DNA from 4 places in the Streptomyces sp. NPDC059743 genome. Region 4 is predicted to be linked to each of the others. Evidence: riboswitches for the same ligand, from Rfam matches in the RefSeq annotation. Region 4 holds a riboswitch; each other region holds the start of a gene.
What was found. Region 4 has a riboswitch for cobalamin ahead of metE (5-methyltetrahydropteroyltriglutamate--homocysteine S-methyltransferase). Riboswitches for the same ligand answer to the same signal wherever they lie in the genome.

Region 1 (4,550 bases), on a different contig from region 4:
CAGGCCGATGCCCGCGACCTCCGCGAAGGGCGGGCTGTCGGGCCCGTGTCCGAAGCGCTGGAAGACCACGTTCACCGAGGGATGCGGCACCACGTGGGAGACGTACGGCCGGGCCAGATCCCAGTCGATCAGCCAGTAGTGCTCCAGATACGGCCGCAGGGCCGGCGCCGGTTCGCGGCGCCGGAAACGTACCCGCGCGAACAGCTCGGGAGCGTCGACGATGCCCCGGGTGTCGCGCCGTGGACCTGCCATGGGCAGATCCTATGTCGCGTTTGTTCAAGACGCCGGGAGTAGCCGGTTCATACGGTCGGGGCCATGAGCGACAAGATCAGCAAGCTGTTGGAGGTGGCGGCCGACCGTACCGTCACCGTCATTCGAGGTATCACCGACGACCAGCTCACCGCACCGACTCCGTGCAGTGAGTACGACGTACACGCCCTGGCCGACCATCTCTTCCAGGTCGTCGTCAACTTCCAGGCGCTGGCGGCCAAGAAGGACGCCGATTTCGGCGCCGCCCCGGAGCATCTGGAGGGTGAGTGGCGCGAGCGGTTCGCCGACGAGACCGTACGGCTCGTCGCGGCCTGGGACGCGCCGGGCGCCGAGGAGGGCACCTCGGGGGCCATGGGGCTGCCGGCCAGAACGGTGGGCGCGATGGTGGTCGGCGACCTGGCCGTGCACGGGTGGGATCTGGCGCGGGCGACGGGACAGCCGTACGAGCCGGATCCGGCGCTCGTCGAGATGCTCGGCGAGGAGTTCGCGGCGCTGGCGCCGACGGCACGGGAGATGGGGATGTTCGGGGAGCCGGTGCCGGTGGCGGAGGACGCCGGTCCGTTCGAGGTGCTGCTGGCCGCGACGGGACGTGCCCCGCACTGGAGCCACTCGTAGCGTCTCGGGATGTCTCGGGACGTCCCGTGGACGTTCGCCCTTCCACCGCCCGCGTTCCTCAAACCGAACTGGCGAGCTATCGCACTCCTGGACTGAACGCGTATTCGGCGGGCAGACGTTCTGACAGACACCACGAACGGCAGCGAATGTGGTGAGAAGGAGTGGATATGGAGATCTCCGGTATTTTCACGGCCATAGTGATCGGCATCGTCATCGGTGTGCTGGGACGGCTCGTTGTCCCAGGGCGCCAGCACATCGGTGTGCTGTGGACGATCGCCGTCGGTATCGTCGCGGCCCTGATCGGTACGGCTCTGGCGGCGGCCGTCGGTGTCGCCGATACGGACGGTCCCGACTGGATCGAGTGGATAATCCAGATCGGTCTGGCGGCGGTGGGTGTCGCCGCGCTGGACCGGGCCAAGGCGCGCCGCTGACCGAGTTTGCCGGGGTGCGCGGGGTGCCTGGGGTGTCCGGGTGTACGGCGCCGGGGGTCGGCGGACGGTCCTCAGGGTGCGGCGGTGTGGGTGTGTAGAGGACGGCCGGCAAGCAGATTCCAGCGGCCACTGCGCCCGCTGAGTTCGGTGAGGGACAGAGGCCGTACGTCAATCCTCCAGAACGACTGCGGGGAGGCGCCGAGGGCGTGGACGGCGGCGGCGCGGATGATGTCGGGTTCCGCCACGGCGATGACGCGTCCGCCCGGGTCCTCGCCGGAGTCGGAGCCGAGGTTGTCGAGCCAGTGGCCGACACGGGTGTGGAAGGTCAGCAAGGACTCTCCGCCATGGGGTGCGGACGTGGGATCGGAGAGCCAGACGGCCACGGACTCCGGTTCTTCGGCGGCCACTTCATCGAGAGTCCTGCCCTGCCAGCGGCCCATCGCGCAGGGTGCGAGGTCGGACAGCGGCTTGGCGTCCAGGCCGAGGATCTCGGCGGTACGGCGACAGCGGTGAGAGGGGGAGACATAGAGGGCGGCGGCGCGGGGGAAGGTCTCCCGTACGGCTTGGGCCTGCCGGAGCCCGAGGGGATCGAGGGCGTCGGGTGTGTCGGGTGCGCTGAGTGTGTGGGCGCCAGTGCCGGTGCCACTGCCAGAGGTGGTGGCGGTGCCCGAGGCGTTGGTGGCGGTGTCGGTGGCGGTGTTTGGGCCAGTGTCCGAGGCCGGGTCCGTATCGCTGCGGTCGGTGCTCTTGGGGAAACGGGCCTCGCGCAGGGCCGTGCTGATGGCCGGTGAGATGAGCGTCACCCGGGTCGTCATACGGCTCTCCTCGCTCGGGTCCTGGCGGTCATTGCAGGCCCGTCGCAGGCCTGGCGTCGGTCGAGGTCCTCTTGGCCCGTCTGTCGGTTCGCGATACCTTCACGTCGATATCACGACGGCGGGACGGAAGTCCGGTGAGAGTCCGGCACGGTCGCGCCACTGTATGCCGGGTGTCGGCTGCGCAACAGCGCAGCGGAGCCCGGTCAGTCAGACCCGACGGCCGTCGTTCGAGCTCCACCGAATGGGACGCGAGTTCCCCAAGGAGGTTCCGCCATGGCTGAGTCCATAGCCCCGCCGACCGTTTCGCCCGTCAGCGTCAAGGTGACTCCGCTTCCACTGCGCGCGGTTCTGCCGTGGGCGGTGTTCGTAGGCACTCTGATGCTGGTGCTGCTGTACTTCGTCGGCGCCGAGCAGGGCGCGACGTCGGTGTTCTCGGGTGAGGGTGTGCACGAGTGGGTGCACGACGGCCGTCATCTGCTCGGTTTTCCCTGCCACTGAGCGCTGACGGAGATCACGCACATGCATGCCTCCACCGTCAGAACTCTCCTGGTCCGCGGCATGATCGCGGGTGTGCTGGCCGGGCTCTTCGCGTTCGCGCTGGCATATCTGGCCGGTGAGCCTTCCGTACGGGACTCCATCGCGCTGGAGGAGACCCAGTCGGCACCGGCAGCGGAGCACGCGCACGCACCCGCAGCGGCAACGGCGCATGAGCACGGCGAAGAAGAGGAGGAACTGGTCAGTCGGCCGGTCCAGTCGACGTTCGGGCTGGCCACCGGTGTCCTGGTGTACGGAGTGGCCCTGGGCGGAATCGCCTCGCTGGTCTTCTCCGTCTGTCTGGGCAGGATCGGCGGATTCGGGCCGAGGGCGACCGCGGCGCTGATCGCGGGAGCGGCCTTCACCACGGTCTATCTGGTGCCGTTCCTGAAGTATCCGGCGACCCCGCCCGCGGTGGGCAACCCGGACACCATCGGTAAGCGCACCACGCTGTTCTTCCTGATGATCGTGCTCAGCGTGCTGCTGGCCGTCGTCGCCGTCATCGCGGGCAGACGGCTCGCTCCGAAGTTGGGTAACTGGAACGCGTCCGTTGTCGCCGGTGCCGGTTATGTCGTCGCGGTGGCGGTCGCCTGTCTTGTTCTGCCCGCCAACTCCGATGCCGTCCGGGAAACCTTCCCGGCTGCTCTTCTCTGGGAATTTCGGCTGGCGTCGGTCGCCGTGCAGGCGCTGCTGTGGACGGCCTTCGGGCTGATCTTCGGCGCGCTGGCCGAGCGGGTGCTCCAGCCCGGCGGCCGGGGCGCCTCCGCGGCGAGGACGGACGCCGATGGAGTCACCTCGCCGGTGAGGACCGTCGGCTGACGCTCCGTCCGCCTCCGGCTCTTCTGAGAGAACTGGCGATCCGCTAGCGAGTGCATCCAGCCGCCCCAGCCGCCCCATTCGCACAGCCACATGCCGACGGCTACGTCCGGCCGAGGTGGGGCGGCCTGGGCGGCCCGGGCGGTACCAGGAGCCGGAGACCTGGGTTCCCGAAGCCGAAGCAGCAAAGCGCGAGCCGTGCCACGTGATCCGCTGCGCCACAGGACTCGCGAGAGAGACGAGGTGGGCGTGCGCTCCGGGCCTGGGTCCGTCGGAGGCGAGCGCGGGCCCGCCGAGGGCGGGAGATGACTGGACAGTAGAGTTTGGGGCCGGTCTTTCTCCAGCTCAGAAGCGCAGAGGTGTATCGCAGTGAGCGCAGCACCGTCTCCCGCCGTAGCGCACGTGGTGACCGTCGTGGGGATCGGTGCCGACGGCTGGGCAGGGCTCTCCGGCGTGGGACGGGAGGCTCTGCGGGCGGCCGAGGTGGTGGTCGGCGGAGCACGGCAGTTGGCGCTGCTGCCGGAGGATGAGTGTGCGGGCGAGCGGGTGGTGTGGCCGTCGCCGTTGCGGCCCGCCGTGCCTCGGGTGCTCGCGGCCCATGCGGGCCGGCGGATCTGTGTGCTGGCGAGCGGGGACCCGATGTTCTACGGGATCGGGCGGACGCTCGCGGAGGTGGTGGGGGCCGGGGCGCTGCGGGTGCTGCCGCATCCGTCGTCCGTGTCGTACGCCTGTGCCCGGCTCGGCTGGCCGGTGGAGGACACGGAGGTCGTCACTCTGGTCGGCCGTCCCGCCGAGCGGCTCGCCGCGGCCCTGCACGACGGCCGTCGGGTGCTCGTACTCAGCGCGGGCGCGGAGACACCGGCCGAGGTGGCGGCGCTGCTGCGGGACCGGGGTTTCGGGCCGAGCCGTATGTACGTACTCGAACAACTCGGCGGCGGGGAGCGGGAACGGCGTGTCGAGGGCCTCGCGCAGGACTGGGCCGAGCCGTCCGGTGATCCGCTGAACGTCGTGGCGGTCGAATGCCGTCGCTCGCCGGACGCGGTGCGGCTCGGCGCCGTACCGGGCCTGC
Region 2 (4,550 bases), on a different contig from region 4:
GATCACGAACCGGTCCGCGGCCGACGTCCGGCGCTGATCGGTATGGAGAAAGGGCGCACGACATGACCTCTGCCCAGGTCGACAAGGAATACGGCGGTGACCACGCCACGGCAGGACCCACCGGAGACGGCCCGGCCGAAGAGGGCTACGAACGGGGACTCGGCAGCCGCCAGGTCCAGATGATCGCCATCGGCGGCGCGATCGGTGTCGGACTCTTCATGGGCGCCGGAGCCAATATCGCCAAGGCGGGCCCCAGCATCATCCTCATGTACGCCCTCGCCGGCGTCGTGATCTTCTTCATCATGCGGGCGCTCGGCGAACTGCTGCTCTACCGGCCGGTCTCGGGCTCCTTCGCGGAGTACGCCCGTGAGTTCCTCGGCCCGTTCTTCGGCTTCGCCACCGGCTGGACGTACTGGCTGATGTGGGTCGTCACCGGGATGGCGGAGCTGACCGCCGCCGCGATCTACATCCACTTCTGGTTCCCGCAGATCCCTCAGTGGGTCAGCGCGCTGGTCTTCCTGGTGGTCCTCTTCGGCGTCAATCTGATCTCGGTGAAGATCTTCGGCGAGGTCGAGTTCTGGTTCTCGATGATCAAGGTCACCGCGATCATCGGCATGATCGTCATCGGTCTGGGCGTCCTCACCATCGGCTTCTCGGACGCCGGTGAGACCGCCGCCGCCTCCAACCTCTGGGCACATGACGGGATCTTCCCGAACGGCATCGGCTCCAGCCTGATGACTCTTCAGGGCGTGATGTTCGCCTATCTCGCCGTCGAGCTGGTCGGTGTGACCGCGGGCGAGTCCGAGAATCCCGAGAAGACGCTGCCCAAGGCCATCAACACACTGCCCTGGCGCATCATCGTCTTCTATGTCGGCGCGCTCTCCGTCATCCTCGCCGTCGTCAAGTGGACCGAGTTCTCCGCGGGCAACAGCCCGTTCGTGCACGCCTTCGAGAAGATGGGCATCCCGCTCGCGGCCGGCATCGTCAACTTCGTCGTACTGACCGCCGCGCTCTCCTCCTGCAACTCCGGGATGTACTCCACCGGCCGGATGCTGCGCGACCTCGCCGCCAACAGCGAGGCGCCCACGGTCTTCGGCAGGCTCAACTCCCGTAAGACGCCGGCCCTCGGCATCACCGTCTCCGCCGTGCTGATGGGCATCGGTGTGGTCCTCAACTATGTCGTCCCGGAGAAGGCCTTCGGCTATGTGACCTCCGTGGCCACCGCGGCCGGCATCTGGACCTGGATGATGATTCTGGCCAGCCATATCCGCTACCGCCGCGGTGTGGAGGCGGGCCGGCTGCCGGCCTCGTCCTTCCCGGCGCCGGGCGGCGCGCTCTTCAGCTGGGTCGCGGTGGCCTTCCTGGCGCTCGTCACCTGTCTGATCGCGTACGACAAGGACGCGCGGGTCTGTCTGTATGTGGCGGCGGTCTGGGCGGTGGGCCTGGCGGCCGGCTGGCAGTTCCTGAAGCGGCGCGACCCGGCGATCGCGGAGCGCGCCCAGCGGGAGTACGCCTCGGCGGCGGACTGACCGTACAAGCCTGACCGTACGGTTCGGCTCGTGCGCGTACGGGCCCGTATACCGCGGCCGTACGTCTGTCGGCCCTCGGATTCACTGATCCGAGGGCCTTCGTGGCCCGTCGGCACCGGCCCGTCTCCGGTCCGGCGCGGCCGTTTATATTCTCCTCATGCTCACCATCACCCAGGCCCTGCACGACCAGATCGTCGCGCACGCGCGAGCCGACCATCCCGACGAGGCCTGCGGAGTGGTCGCGGGCCCGGCGGGCAGCGGACGGGCCGAGCGGTTCATTCCCATGCTCAACGCAGCACGCTCGCCCACCTTCTACGAGTTCGACTCGGCGGATCTGCTCAAGCTCTACCGCGAGATGGACGACCGCGACGAGGAGCCGGTGATCATCTACCACTCGCACACCGCGACCGAGGCCTATCCGTCCCGTACGGACATCACCTACGCCAATGAGCCCGGCGCCCACTATGTGCTGGTCTCGACGGCGGACACGGACGACACGGGCCCGTTCCAGTTCCGCTCGTACCGGATCGTCGACGGCGAGGTCACCGAGGAGCCCGTCGAGATCGTCTGAGAGACTCACGGCTGAACCAGGGCGGCAGGACCCAGGAAGCCGGTGCGAAACCGGCGCGGTCCCGCCACTGTGACCAAGCTCCGCTTGGCAGCCAGGAACTGACCTGCCGCCCTTCTCCCACCAGCCAGGGGACGCGGAAATCCCCCGGAGGAGGCCCAGCCGTGTCTGTTCCGTCCCGGCGCCGCCGTGCGCTCACGCCCGCCGTCATATCCGCCGCCGCGATCGCCGTACTGCTCCCGCTCGCCGCCTGTGGCACCACCACGGACGCCGCCGAGCCGGCGGACGGCGGGCCCGCCGCGAAGGCCGCGCCCGGCTTTCCGTACACCGTCACCAACTGCGGTGTGACGACCACCTACCAGGCGCCGCCGAAGCGTGTGGTCACCATGAACCAGCACGTCACCGAGGTCATGCTCGCGCTCGGCCTGGAGAAGTCCCTGGTCGGCACCGCCTATCTGGACGACCGGATCCTGCCCGCCTACGAGAAGGCGTACAAGAGCGTCCCGGTCCTCGCCGAGGAGTATCCGTCCAAGGAGAGACTGCTCGCGGCGAATCCCGACTTCGTCTACGGCGGATACGCCAGCGCCTTCGACGCCAAGGACGGCCGCAGCCGCGACGATCTCAAGGCGGCCGGTATCAACACCCGGCTCAATCTGGAGAACTGCGCGGACGGCACGACCTCGATGGACGACGTCTACCGGGAGGTCGAGGAGACCGGCCGCACCTTCGGCGTCCAGGACCGCGCCGAGCAGTGGATCGCGGACGCACGCACCACCGTCGCGTCCACCGCCGACGAGCTGAAGGGCGTCGCACCGCTCTCCGTCTTCGTCTACGACAGCGGCGACAAGACCGCTTTCACCGCGGGCGGCAAGGGCATCGGCAATGAGCTGATCGAGCTGGCCGGCGGGCGCAATGTCTTCGCCGACCTCGACAAGTCCTTCGGCGACGCCACCTGGGAACAGGTCGTCGCGCGCGAGCCCGAGGTCATCGTCATCTACGACTACGGCGCCACCACCGTCGCACAGAAGAAGAAGCGCCTGCTGGAGGACCCGGTCCTCAAGGACATACCGGCCATCAGGAACCAGCGGTTCGCCGTCATGCCGCTCTCGGACGTGGTCCTCGGCGTACGGGCACCGGCCGCCGTCGAACGCCTCGCGGCCCAGCTCCATCCCGAGTCCGTGAAGTAAGCGCCGCCATGACACGCGCCACCGCGCCCGCCCGTGCCCACGGGCGGCTCCGCCGCACCCTGGTGCTCGGCTCCCTGGCCGCCGCGCTCGCCGTCGCCGTCGTCGCGGGCCTCGCACTCGGCTCCGTACGGATCCCGCCCGGTCAGGTGATCACGATCCTGACCGGCCGCGCGGAGCCCGGCCCGTTCCGCACCATCGTGCTCGACGTACGGCTGCCGAGAGTGCTGCTCGGTGTGATCGTCGGCGCCGGGCTCGCCGTCGTCGGCGCCGTCCTCCAGGCGCTCGTACGCAACCGGCTCGCCGATCCGTTTCTGCTCGGCATCTCCTCCGGCGCCTCCACCGGCGCCGTGCTGGTGCTGGTCCTCGGCATCGGCGGCGGAGTGACCACCACCGTCGCGATGCCGGCCGCCGCCTTCGCCGGCGCGCTCCTCGCGCTGGCGCTGGTGTACGGGCTGGCCCGGCGCGGCTCCACGATGACCGGCGGCGGGCTCGTGCTCGCGGGCGTCGCCGTCTCGTACATCCTCTCCGCGCTCACCACCCTCATCCTGGTCGTCTCCGCCAGGCCCGAGCACTTCCAGGAGGCGCTGTACTGGTCGCTGGGCGGCCTCGGCAGCGCCCGCTGGGCCACGCTCGTACCGCCCGCCGTCGCGCTCACCGCCGGGACCGCCCTGCTCATGGCGCTGGCCAGACCGCTCGATCTGCTGCTGGCGGGCGAGGAGGGCGCGACCGTGCTCGGTCTCGACACCTCGCGCTTCCGCGCCGCGGTCTTCGTCCTCGCCTCCCTGGTCACGGCCGTGATGGTGGCCGCGAGCGGCGCGGTCGGCTTCATCGGGCTGCTGGCGCCGCACGCCGCCCGGATGGCCGTCGGCGCCGGTCACCGGGCGCTGCTGCCCGTCGCGGCGCTGGGCGGAGCGGTCGTCCTGGTCGTCGCCGATCTCGCGGCCCGTACCGTCGCCGCGCCGCAGGACATCCCGGTCGGTGTGCTCACCGCGCTCACCGGCGGGCCGCTGTTCCTGTGGCTGATGCGCCGCCGCCCGGAAGGAGCGCCCGTATGAGCGCCTCCACTGGTGCCCCCGCAGGCGCCTTCGCAGGTGCCGCGAGCGCCTCGGAGCGGACGTCCGTACCCGCCGCCGAGCTGCGCGTCGAAGGGCTGTCGTACGAGACCGGCGGACGGCTGCTCGTCGACCGCGCCGAGCTCACCGCCGCGCCGGGCGAGACCGTCGGACTCGTCGGCCCCAACGGCAGCGGCAAGACCACCCTGCTCCG
Region 3 (4,550 bases), on a different contig from region 4:
AGGTCGACGCCGATGGCGTCCTCGGGACCGAGCTGTTCATACGGAATTCCACTCGGCGTGACCAGAACGAGTCCGCCGGCCCGTACCGAGACATTGCCCGAGGTGCCGACGACCAGTCCCTCGGAAGCCGTTCTGCGGGCGGTGTTCACCAGGTCCCGCCAGGCCCGGTCGATCGCGTCCTGATTCTCCTGATCGGTCATACCGTGATCCTGCCAGGAGTGCCCGGCGGCCCGTACGCCTGTTCTCCGGATCATCCGAACAGAATCACGCGGCGTCAGTTCGAGACACCACGAATACCTGTTCAGTTCATCTCCCGTTCACCATGACTCCCTACGTTCACCGAGGCCCCCTACGTCGAACGATTGCCTGGGTAAATGGAACACCTCACACTGCTGCTCGCGATCGTGATCGTGACGGCGCTCGTGTTCGATTTCACAAACGGTTTCCATGACACCGCCAACGCGATGGCGACGACCATCTCGACCGGCGCCCTGAAGCCCAAGACCGCGGTGGCCATGTCCGCCGTGCTGAATCTGGCCGGCGCGTTCCTCTCCGTGGAGGTCGCCAGAACGATCTCCGGCGGGCTGATCAACGAGAACGGCATCCGGACCGAAGTGATCTTCGCGGCGCTCGTCGGCGCCATCCTCTGGAATCTGCTCACCTGGCTGGTCGGTCTGCCGTCGAGCTCCTCCCACGCCCTCTTCGGCGGACTGATCGGCGCCACGCTGATGTCCGTCGGCACCTCCGGAGTCAACGGCGGTGTTGTCATCACCAAGGTGCTGATCCCGGCGCTCGCCGCGCCGGTCGTCGCCGGTCTCGCGGCGCTGCTGGCCACCGGACTGACGTACCGTATCGGCCGCCGTACGGACGACAAGGCCACCGCCAAGGGCTACCGCGCGGGACAGATCGCCTCCGCCGGTCTGGTCTCCCTGGCGCACGGCACCAATGACGCGCAGAAGACCATGGGCGTCATCACGCTCGCGCTCGTCACCGGCGGTGTCCTCGCGCCCGGCTCCAATCCGCCGCTGTGGGTCATCGTCTCGGCGGGCACGGCGATCGCGCTCGGCACCTATCTCGGTGGCTGGCGGATCATCCGCACCATGGGCACCGGGCTCACCGAGCTGAGGCCGCAGCAGGGCTTCGCCGCCCAGACCAGTGCCGCGACCGTCATCCTGGCCTCCTCGCACCTCGGTTTCTCGCTCTCCACCACCCAGTCCTGCTCCGGCGCCGTGATGGGCGCGGGACTCGGCCGTAAGGGCGGTGTGGTCCGCTGGTCGACCGCCACGCGGATGTTCATCGCCTGGGGACTGACGCTGCCCGCCGCGGGTCTGGTCGCGGCCTGCGCGGAGTTCCTGACCGGCCAGGGCAGTTGGGGCGTCGCGGTGGTCGCCGCGCTGCTCCTCGCGTGCTCCGGCGCGATCTGGCTCGCCTCGCGCCGCCGCCCGGTCGACCACACCAATGTCACCGACGCCGACGAGGCCGGATTCCCGGGTGGAGAGCCCGCCGGTGTCCTGGCCAACGGCATCACGGCCGGTGCGACGCAGGATCTGTCGACCACCATTCCGTCCCCACCGGGCAGCGCCGGTGAGCCGGCCCGAACCGCCACGGTCTGAATCACCCACCGCCCGAACCGCCACGGTCTCAAGGAAGAGCGAGCGAACGTATGAACATCGACTGGGCAGCGCTGGGTTCCGTCTTCGGAGTCAGCCTCGTGGTGACCGTCGCCCTGGTGGGCTTGTTCACCCTGGGCGTCGTCGGTCTCGCCAAGCAGGAGTCCGCCGGCGGGCAGGGCGGCGTTACGGGCCCGGCGGCTCTGGCGCGCACGGGCGCGTACGCCTGCTTCGCCCTGTGCGCGGCGGCCGTGGCGTACGGGATCTGGCTGATCGTCGCGTGACGCACGCCTCACCCTGTCCCGTCGCAGGTCAGCGATGAGTTGACGGGTGTTCGCGGGCGTGGTGGACTGCCGGGGCCATTACGGCGGCAGAAGAGGAAGCCGGTGCGAATCCGGCGCGGTCCCGCCACTGTCACCGGGAGTTGTCTCCCGGGAGCCAGGAACTCTCGCCGCCGCACCACGTCGAGCCGGGGCGCGGACCCTGAGTGAGGACATTTCGCCATGCCTGGCAGCGGTTCGGCCGTCGTGCGCGGCGGCGGTTCGGCCGCCGGACGGATCTTCGCGTACGGCGCGGCCCTGGGACTGCTGGGCGACCGGGTGTTCGCCGATCCGCGCCGAGGGCATCCGGTGGCCGCGTTCGGCCGGGCGGCGGGCGCCGTCGAGCGGGCGCTGTGGCACGACCACCGCGGCTGGGGCGCGCTGCACACGCTGGTATGCGCCGGAGGCGCCGTCGGCCTCGCGGTCGTCGCCGCCCGCAGTACACAGGCGGTACGGATCACGCGGACCGTACGGGTCGCGCAGGGCGTACGGGCCACGCGGGCCGTTCCGGGCGTACGTGCCGTACGGGAAAGCCGTGCCGCTTCCGTCGCACTGACCGCTCTGGCCACCTGGTCCGTCGTCGGCGGCACCTCGCTCGGCCGGGAGGCACGCGCCATCGGCGCCGCGCTCACCGCCGGAGACATTGAGCTGGCCAGGGAGCGGCTGCCACGGCTGTGCGGGCGCGATCCGCAGGCGCTGGACGGACAGCAGCTCGCCCGTGCCGTCGTGGAGTCCGTCGCCGAGAACACCTCGGACGCCGTCGTCGGCGCGCTGGTGTGGGGAGCGATCGCGGGCGTGCCCGGTCTCGTGGGATTCCGGGCCGTGAACACCCTGGACGCGATGGTGGGTCACAAGTCCGCCCGCTACCGCAGATTCGGCTGGGCGTCGGCCCGGCTGGACGATCTGGCCGGCTGGCCCGGAGCCCGGCTGACCGCCGCGCTGGCGGCGGTGGCGGGCGACGATCCGCGCGCGGCCCTGCGGGCGGTACGGCAGGACGCGCGGAAGCATCCGAGTCCCAACGCGGGCCCGGTGGAGGCGTCGTTCGCGGGCGCGCTGGGCGTACGGCTCGGCGGGACGCTCACGTACGGCGGACGGGTGGAGCACCGGCCCGTACTGAACGGCGAAGGGCGGCCCGTGGAGACGGCGGACATCGAACGGGCCGTACGGCTGTCGCGCCGGGTGAGCGGATACGCCCTCGCGGTCTGTGTCGCCGGCCGGTTCGCGTACGGCGCGATACGCCGCCGTACGGCCGAGACAGGCCGTCGTACGGCGGAGACCGGAAGGGGACGCGAATGAGCGGGCGCGGCGGAGGCCTGCTGGTGGCCGGGACCACCTCGGACGCGGGCAAGAGCGTCGTCACGGCCGGGATCTGCCGTTGGCTGGTACGCCGTGGAGTGAAGGTCGCGCCCTTCAAAGGGCAGAACATGTCGCTGAATTCGTTCGTGACGCGCGAGGGCGCGGAGATCGGACGGGCGCAGGCGATGCAGGCCCAGGCGGCCCGGGTGGAGCCGACCGCGCTGATGAATCCCGTCCTGCTGAAGCCCGGCGGCGACCGCAGCAGCCAGGTGGTGCTGATGGGACGGCCGGTGGGCGAGCTGAGCGCCAAGGGATTCTTCGGCAGCTCCGAGAACTCCGGGAGCGCGCTGCGCGGCGGACGCCGGGAGGCCCTGCTCGGCCCGGTCCTGGAGTGTCTGGAGGAGCTGCGCGCCACCCATGACGCCGTGATCTGCGAGGGCGCGGGCAGCCCGGCCGAGATCAATCTGCGCCGTACCGACATCGTCAACATGGGAATCGCACGCGCCGCGCGGCTGCCGGTGGTGGTGGTCGGCGACATCGACCGCGGCGGAGTCTTCGCCTCGTTCTTCGGTACGACCGCGCTGCTGAGCCCGCAGGACCAGGAGCTGATCGCGGGCTATCTCGTCAACAAGTTCCGCGGCGATGTGTCCCTGCTGGAGCCCGGTCTTGAGATGCTGCGCGGCCTGACCGGCCGGGCGACGCTCGGAGTGCTGCCCTGGCGGCACGGGCTGGGCATCGACGAGGAGGACGGACTGCGTATCTCGCTGCGCGGCGCCGTGCGCGAGTCCCTGGTGGCCCGCCCGTACGGCGAGGAGGTGCTGCGGATCGCGGTCTGCGCCGTACCGCTGATGTCCAACTTCACCGATGTGGACGCGCTCGCGGCCGAACCGGGCGTCGTCGTACGGTTCGTGGACCGTCCCGAGGAGCTGGCCGACGCCGATCTCGTGGTGGTGCCCGGCACGCGCGGCACGGTGAAGGCGCTGGCATGGCTGCGGGAGCGCGGGCTCGCCGACGCGCTCGCGCGCCGGGCCGCCGAGGGCCGTCCCGTGCTCGGGATCTGCGGCGGCTATCAGATCCTCGGCGAGCACATCGAGGACGAGGTGGAGTCACGGGCGGGCGCCGTGGCCGGGCTCGGGCTGCTGCCCGTACGGGTGCGGTTCGCCCGTGAGAAGACCTTGGCCAGACCGTCCGGGACGGCCCTGGGCGAGGCGGTGGACGGGTACGAGATCCATCACGGTGTCGCCGAGGTGCGAGGCGGCGACGCCTTTGTCTCCGACGCGGACGGACGGCCGCTGGACGGCTGCCGGGTGGGCGCGGTCCAGGG
Region 4 (4,550 bases):
TGTTCACCGTGGCGTACGGGCTGCTCGCGACGGTGTTCGTACCGCGCCCGCTCCTCAATATCGCCTCCGGCGCGCTTCTCGGCTCCTATCTCGGGCTGGCCGCCGCGCTCGCCGGGACGGTGCTGAGCGCCGCGCTCTCCTTCGGGCTCGGCCGCTTCCTCGGGCAGGAGGCGCTGCGCCCGCTGCTGCGGGGCCGCTGGCTGAAGGCGGTCGACCGTCAGCTCAGCTCCCACGCCTTCCGGTCGATGCTGGTGATCCGGCTCTTTCCCGGGGTGCCGTTCGCTCCGAGCAACTACTGCGCTGCCGTCTCCCGGATGCGGTGGGCGCCGTTCCTGCTGGCGACGTTCATCGGCTCGATCCCGAACAACGCGGCGTATGTGGTCGCGGGCAGCCGCGCCGCCTCGCCGACATCACCGGTGTTCCTGATCGCCATGGGCTTCATCGTGATCTCCGGTCTGGTCGCGGCGGTGGTCGCCTGGCGCAAGCGCCACCACCTCCGCCGCTGACCGGTGCACTGAAGCCCTGCCGTCAGCTCACAGCGGCCAGCCCGAGGTCGCCGCCCGGCGGCGCCGCGAAGAACCGCGCCACATCGGCCTCGGTGACGTCTGTCAATTCCCTGGGTGACCACCGCGGTCTGCGGTCCTTGTCGATGACCTGCGCGCGGATGCCCTCCCGCAGATCGTGGGTGGCCAGCGCGGCGCACGAGGCGCGGTACTCCTGGTCGAGCACGCGCTCCAGCGTCGGCAGCCGACGGGCCCGGCGCATCGCTTCGAGTGTCGCCTTGAGCGCGGTGGGCGACCGAGTCAGGATCGTTTCCGCGGCCTCTTTCGCCGCGGGCCGGCCACTGCCGAGCAGCCGCTCGACGATCTCCTCCACCGAGTCGGCCGCGTAACAGGTGTCGATCCACTCGCGGTCCGCGGCGAGTTGGCCCTCGGGCACGGCCGTCCCGTGCTCAGTCCCGTACTCGGTCCCGTACGCGCGTACCGTCCCGATGACGTCCGCCGCCTCGCGTATCCCGGGCCCGGCCAGCGCGGTACGCAGTGCGGCCAGCCGCTCCGAAGGTACGAAGTGGTCCGCGAGCCCGCACAGCAGCGCGTCCGCCGCGCCCACCGCCCTGCCGGTCAGGGCGAGATGCGTCCCCAGCTCGCCCGGCGCGCGGGAGAGCAGATAGGTGCCGCCGACGTCGGGGACCAGACCGATTCCGGTCTCGGGCATGGCGACCGCCGACCGTTCGGTGACGATCCGCAGACTGCCGTGCGCCGAGACACCGACTCCGCCGCCCATCACGATGCCGTCCATCAGCGCGACATAGGGCTTGGTGAAGCGGGCGATACGGGCGTTGAGCCGGTACTCGTCGCGCCAGAAGTCGGGCGAGGCGGAGCTTCCGGCGCGCGCGTCCTCATGGATCGCGCGGATGTCGCCGCCGGCGCACAGACCGCGCTCGCCGGCGCCCGAGATGAGCACCGCCGTGACGCTCTCGTCGTCCTCCCACTCCGCGAGGGCCTCGGAGATCCGCAGGACCATCGGGTGGGTGAGGGCGTTGAGCGCGCGAGGGCGGTTGAGCGTGATGCGGGCGGTGCGGCCGGCCCGGCCGAGCAGTACCGGTTCGTCGTCGTGGACCATGCCGCCCAGTATCCGGCACGCCCGAAGCCGTCCAAGGAAAGTACGTCCAAGGTCGTCAGGTCCGTTCCCCGGACCGGGCTGGCCGCCGCGTCACACGAGCCTCTAGGCTGGACACGCAGTCGGTTCGCGCTGTCCGCCAGGCAGCCGCGTCGTAAGAGGGAACCCGGTGGAAATCCGGGACTGCCCCGCAGCGGTGAGTGGGAACGACCGCCGTCATACGCACTGGACGCACCGCGTCCGGGAAGCGACGGCCAGTAGGAGCCTCGTACCGGTACGTACGTCATACGTACGGCCAACGGTTAACAGCCAATGGTCACGGCCAACGGCCACGGCCACGAGGTGTGCCCACAAGTCCGAAGACCTGCCACTGCCCGTGTGCGAGCACCGCACACGGAGATCTCGGTGACCTCGTGGGCGGGTCGGCGGATATGGGCGGGCGTGTGCGACACGTGGCTGCGTGGAGCGCGGCACCGTCCCGGCTTCCGTTCCTTCGCCTCCTACGAGTTCCGCCGGGATCGTTCCCGCACGACTCGCGAAGGAGAGTCCCGTGACACCCAAGTCCGCAGCCGCGGCAGCCCGGTCACATCCGAGTCCGATGTCGAGTTCGAGGTCAAGGCCGACGCCGAGGGCCACCGTCCTCGGCTATCCGCGCCAGGGCGCCGACCGCGAACTGAAGAAGGCCGTCGAAGGGTACTGGAAGGGCCGGATCACCGCGGACACGCTGCGGGAGACGGCCGCAGGACTGCGCCGCGACAACTGGCGCCGGCTGGCCGACTCCGGTCTCCACGAAGTGCCCACGGGCGACTTCTCGTACTACGACCATGTGCTCGACACCAGTGTGATGGTCGGCGCGGTCCCGGCCCGACACCGGGCTGCCGTCGAGGCCGACGCGCTCGACGGCTACTTCACCATGGCGCGCGGTGCCCAGGATGTGGCGCCGCTGGAGATGACCAAGTGGTTCGACACCAACTACCACTATCTCGTCCCGGAGTTGGGCCCGGACACCGTCTTCTCCGCGCACTCGGACAAGCAGGTCGCGGAGCTGCGTGAGGCCGTAGCGCTCGGCCACACCGCCGCCCGGCCGGTGCTGGTCGGCCCGCTCACCTATCTGCTGCTCGCCAAGCCCGCGCCGGGCGTGGCCGACGGTTTCGAGCCGCTCACCCTGCTCGACCGGCTGCTGCCGGTGTACGCGGAGGTGCTGGCCGATCTGCGCGCGGCCGGTGCGCAATGGGTGCAGCTCGACGAGCCCGCGCTCGTCCAGGACCGTACGCCCGCCGAGCTGACCGCGCTCGCGCGCGCCTACCGTGAACTCGGCGCGCTCACCGACCGGCCTCAGCTTCTGGTGGCGTCCTACTTCGACCGGCTCGGCGAGGCCCTGCCCGTACTGGCGAAGGCACCGGTCGAAGGGCTCGCGCTGGACTTCACCGGCCCTGCCGCCGCCAATCTCACCGATCTCGCGGCGGTCGGCGGGCTGCCTGGCAAGCGGCTGATCGCCGGAGTGGTGGACGGCCGCAATGTGTGGATCAACGATCTCGCGGCCTCGCTGACCACGCTCGCCACTCTGCTCGGTCTGGCCGAACAGGTCGATGTGTCGACATCCTGCTCGCTGCTCCATGTCCCGCTGGACAGCGCCGCCGAGCGGGATCTCGATCCGCAGCTCACCCGGTGGCTGGCCTTCGCGCGCCAGAAGACCGACGAGGTCGTCACTCTCGCCCGGGGCCTGGCGCAGGGCACCGACACCGTCGCGGCCCGGCTCGCCGCCAACCGCGCCGATCTCGCCTCCCGTGCCGCCTCGGCGATCACCTGCGATCCGGCGGTACGGGCCCGCGCGGCGGCGGTGACGGACGCGGACGCCCACCGGGACCAGCCGTACGCCGAGCGCACCGCCGCCCAGCACGCGCGCCTCGGTCTGCCTCCGCTGCCGACGACCACCATCGGATCGTTCCCGCAGACCGACGAGTTGCGTACGGCGCGCGCCGAACTGCGGGCCGGGCGGCTGGACGGGACCGGATACGAGGAGCGCATCGCGGCCGAGATCCGAGAGGTCGTCTCCTTCCAGGAGAAGGCGGGCATCGATGTCCTGGTGCACGGCGAGCCAGAACGCAACGACATGGTGCAGTACTTCGCCGAGCGGCTGACCGGATATCTCGCCACACGGCACGGCTGGGTCCAGTCGTACGGCACCCGCTATGTCCGTCCGCCGATCCTGGCGGGCGACATCTCGCGGCCCGCGCCGATGACCGTCGCCACCACGTCGTACGCGCAGTCGCTGACGGACCGGCCCGTCAAGGGCATGCTGACGGGCCCGGTCACCATGCTGGCCTGGTCGTTCGTCCGGGACGACCAGCCGCTTGGCGAGACCGCCCGGCAGGTGGCGCTCGCGCTGCGGGACGAGGTCGCGGATCTGGAGGCGGCCGGTACGGCCGTCATCCAGGTGGACGAACCGGCGCTGCGGGAGACGCTGCCGCTGCGCGCGGCGGACCGGCCGGCGTATCTGGACTGGGCGACGGAGGCGTTCCGGCTGACGACGGCGGGCGTCCGTCCCGACACCCAGATCCATACGCATATGTGCTACGCGGAGTTCGGCGACATCATCCGCGCCATCGACGACCTGGACGCCGATGTGATCAGCCTGGAGGCCGCGCGCTCCCATATGCGGGTCGCCGACGAGCTGGCGGCGGCGGGCTATCCGCGCGAGGTGGGCCCTGGTGTGTACGACATCCACTCACCGCGCGTGCCCTCGGCCGAGGAGATGACCGCCTTGCTGGGCACGGCACTTGAGGCGGTCCCGGCGCGGCGGCTCTGAGTCAATCCCGACTGCGGTCTGAAGACACGCGGCTGGTCCGAGGTCCGTACGTCCCTGGAGAACCTGGTGGCGGCGGCACGGACGACACGGAGCCGCTTCTCGTAAGGCAGCCAGGGAGGGG

Region 1: another riboswitch for cobalamin. It lies ahead of ACFV6H_RS24235 (CbtB domain-containing protein); the one in region 4 lies ahead of metE (5-methyltetrahydropteroyltriglutamate--homocysteine S-methyltransferase).
Region 2: another riboswitch for cobalamin. It lies ahead of ACFV6H_RS30165 (ABC transporter substrate-binding protein); the one in region 4 lies ahead of metE (5-methyltetrahydropteroyltriglutamate--homocysteine S-methyltransferase).
Region 3: another riboswitch for cobalamin. It lies ahead of ACFV6H_RS14295 (cobalamin biosynthesis protein); the one in region 4 lies ahead of metE (5-methyltetrahydropteroyltriglutamate--homocysteine S-methyltransferase).

Annotation. Positions count from the first base shown of each region.
Region 1 covers NZ_JBHWGS010000013.1:262,922-267,471, reverse strand. Annotated here, with positions in the region: gene ACFV6H_RS24255 (DUF6597 domain-containing transcriptional factor) at 1-252, opposite strand, end outside; gene ACFV6H_RS24250 (TIGR03086 family metal-binding protein) at 316-885, shown strand; gene ACFV6H_RS24245 (GlsB/YeaQ/YmgE family stress response membrane protein) at 1,053-1,316, shown strand; gene ACFV6H_RS24240 (histidine phosphatase family protein) at 1,388-2,131, opposite strand; cobalamin riboswitch at 2,199-2,367, shown strand; gene ACFV6H_RS24235 (CbtB domain-containing protein) at 2,405-2,629, shown strand; gene ACFV6H_RS24230 (CbtA family protein) at 2,651-3,484, shown strand; gene cbiE (precorrin-6y C5,15-methyltransferase (decarboxylating) subunit CbiE) at 3,851-4,550, shown strand, end outside.
Region 2 covers NZ_JBHWGS010000019.1:113,144-117,693, forward strand. Annotated here, with positions in the region: gene ACFV6H_RS30155 (amino acid permease) at 63-1,529, shown strand; gene ACFV6H_RS30160 (Mov34/MPN/PAD-1 family protein) at 1,687-2,100, shown strand; cobalamin riboswitch at 2,102-2,222, shown strand; gene ACFV6H_RS30165 (ABC transporter substrate-binding protein) at 2,262-3,284, shown strand; gene ACFV6H_RS30170 (FecCD family ABC transporter permease) at 3,293-4,339, shown strand; gene ACFV6H_RS30175 (ABC transporter ATP-binding protein) at 4,336-4,550, shown strand, end outside.
Region 3 covers NZ_JBHWGS010000006.1:391,769-396,318, reverse strand. Annotated here, with positions in the region: gene ACFV6H_RS14310 (class II aldolase/adducin family protein) at 1-200, opposite strand, end outside; gene ACFV6H_RS14305 (anion permease) at 375-1,613, shown strand; gene ACFV6H_RS14300 (hypothetical protein) at 1,664-1,894, shown strand; cobalamin riboswitch at 1,940-2,081, shown strand; gene ACFV6H_RS14295 (cobalamin biosynthesis protein) at 2,114-3,226, shown strand; gene ACFV6H_RS14290 (cobyric acid synthase) at 3,223-4,550, shown strand, end outside.
Region 4 covers NZ_JBHWGS010000026.1:92,402-96,951, forward strand. Annotated here, with positions in the region: gene ACFV6H_RS34990 (TVP38/TMEM64 family protein) at 1-506, shown strand, start outside; gene ACFV6H_RS34995 (enoyl-CoA hydratase/isomerase family protein) at 529-1,623, opposite strand; cobalamin riboswitch at 1,727-2,007, shown strand; partial or broken gene metE (5-methyltetrahydropteroyltriglutamate--homocysteine S-methyltransferase) at 2,219-4,534, shown strand.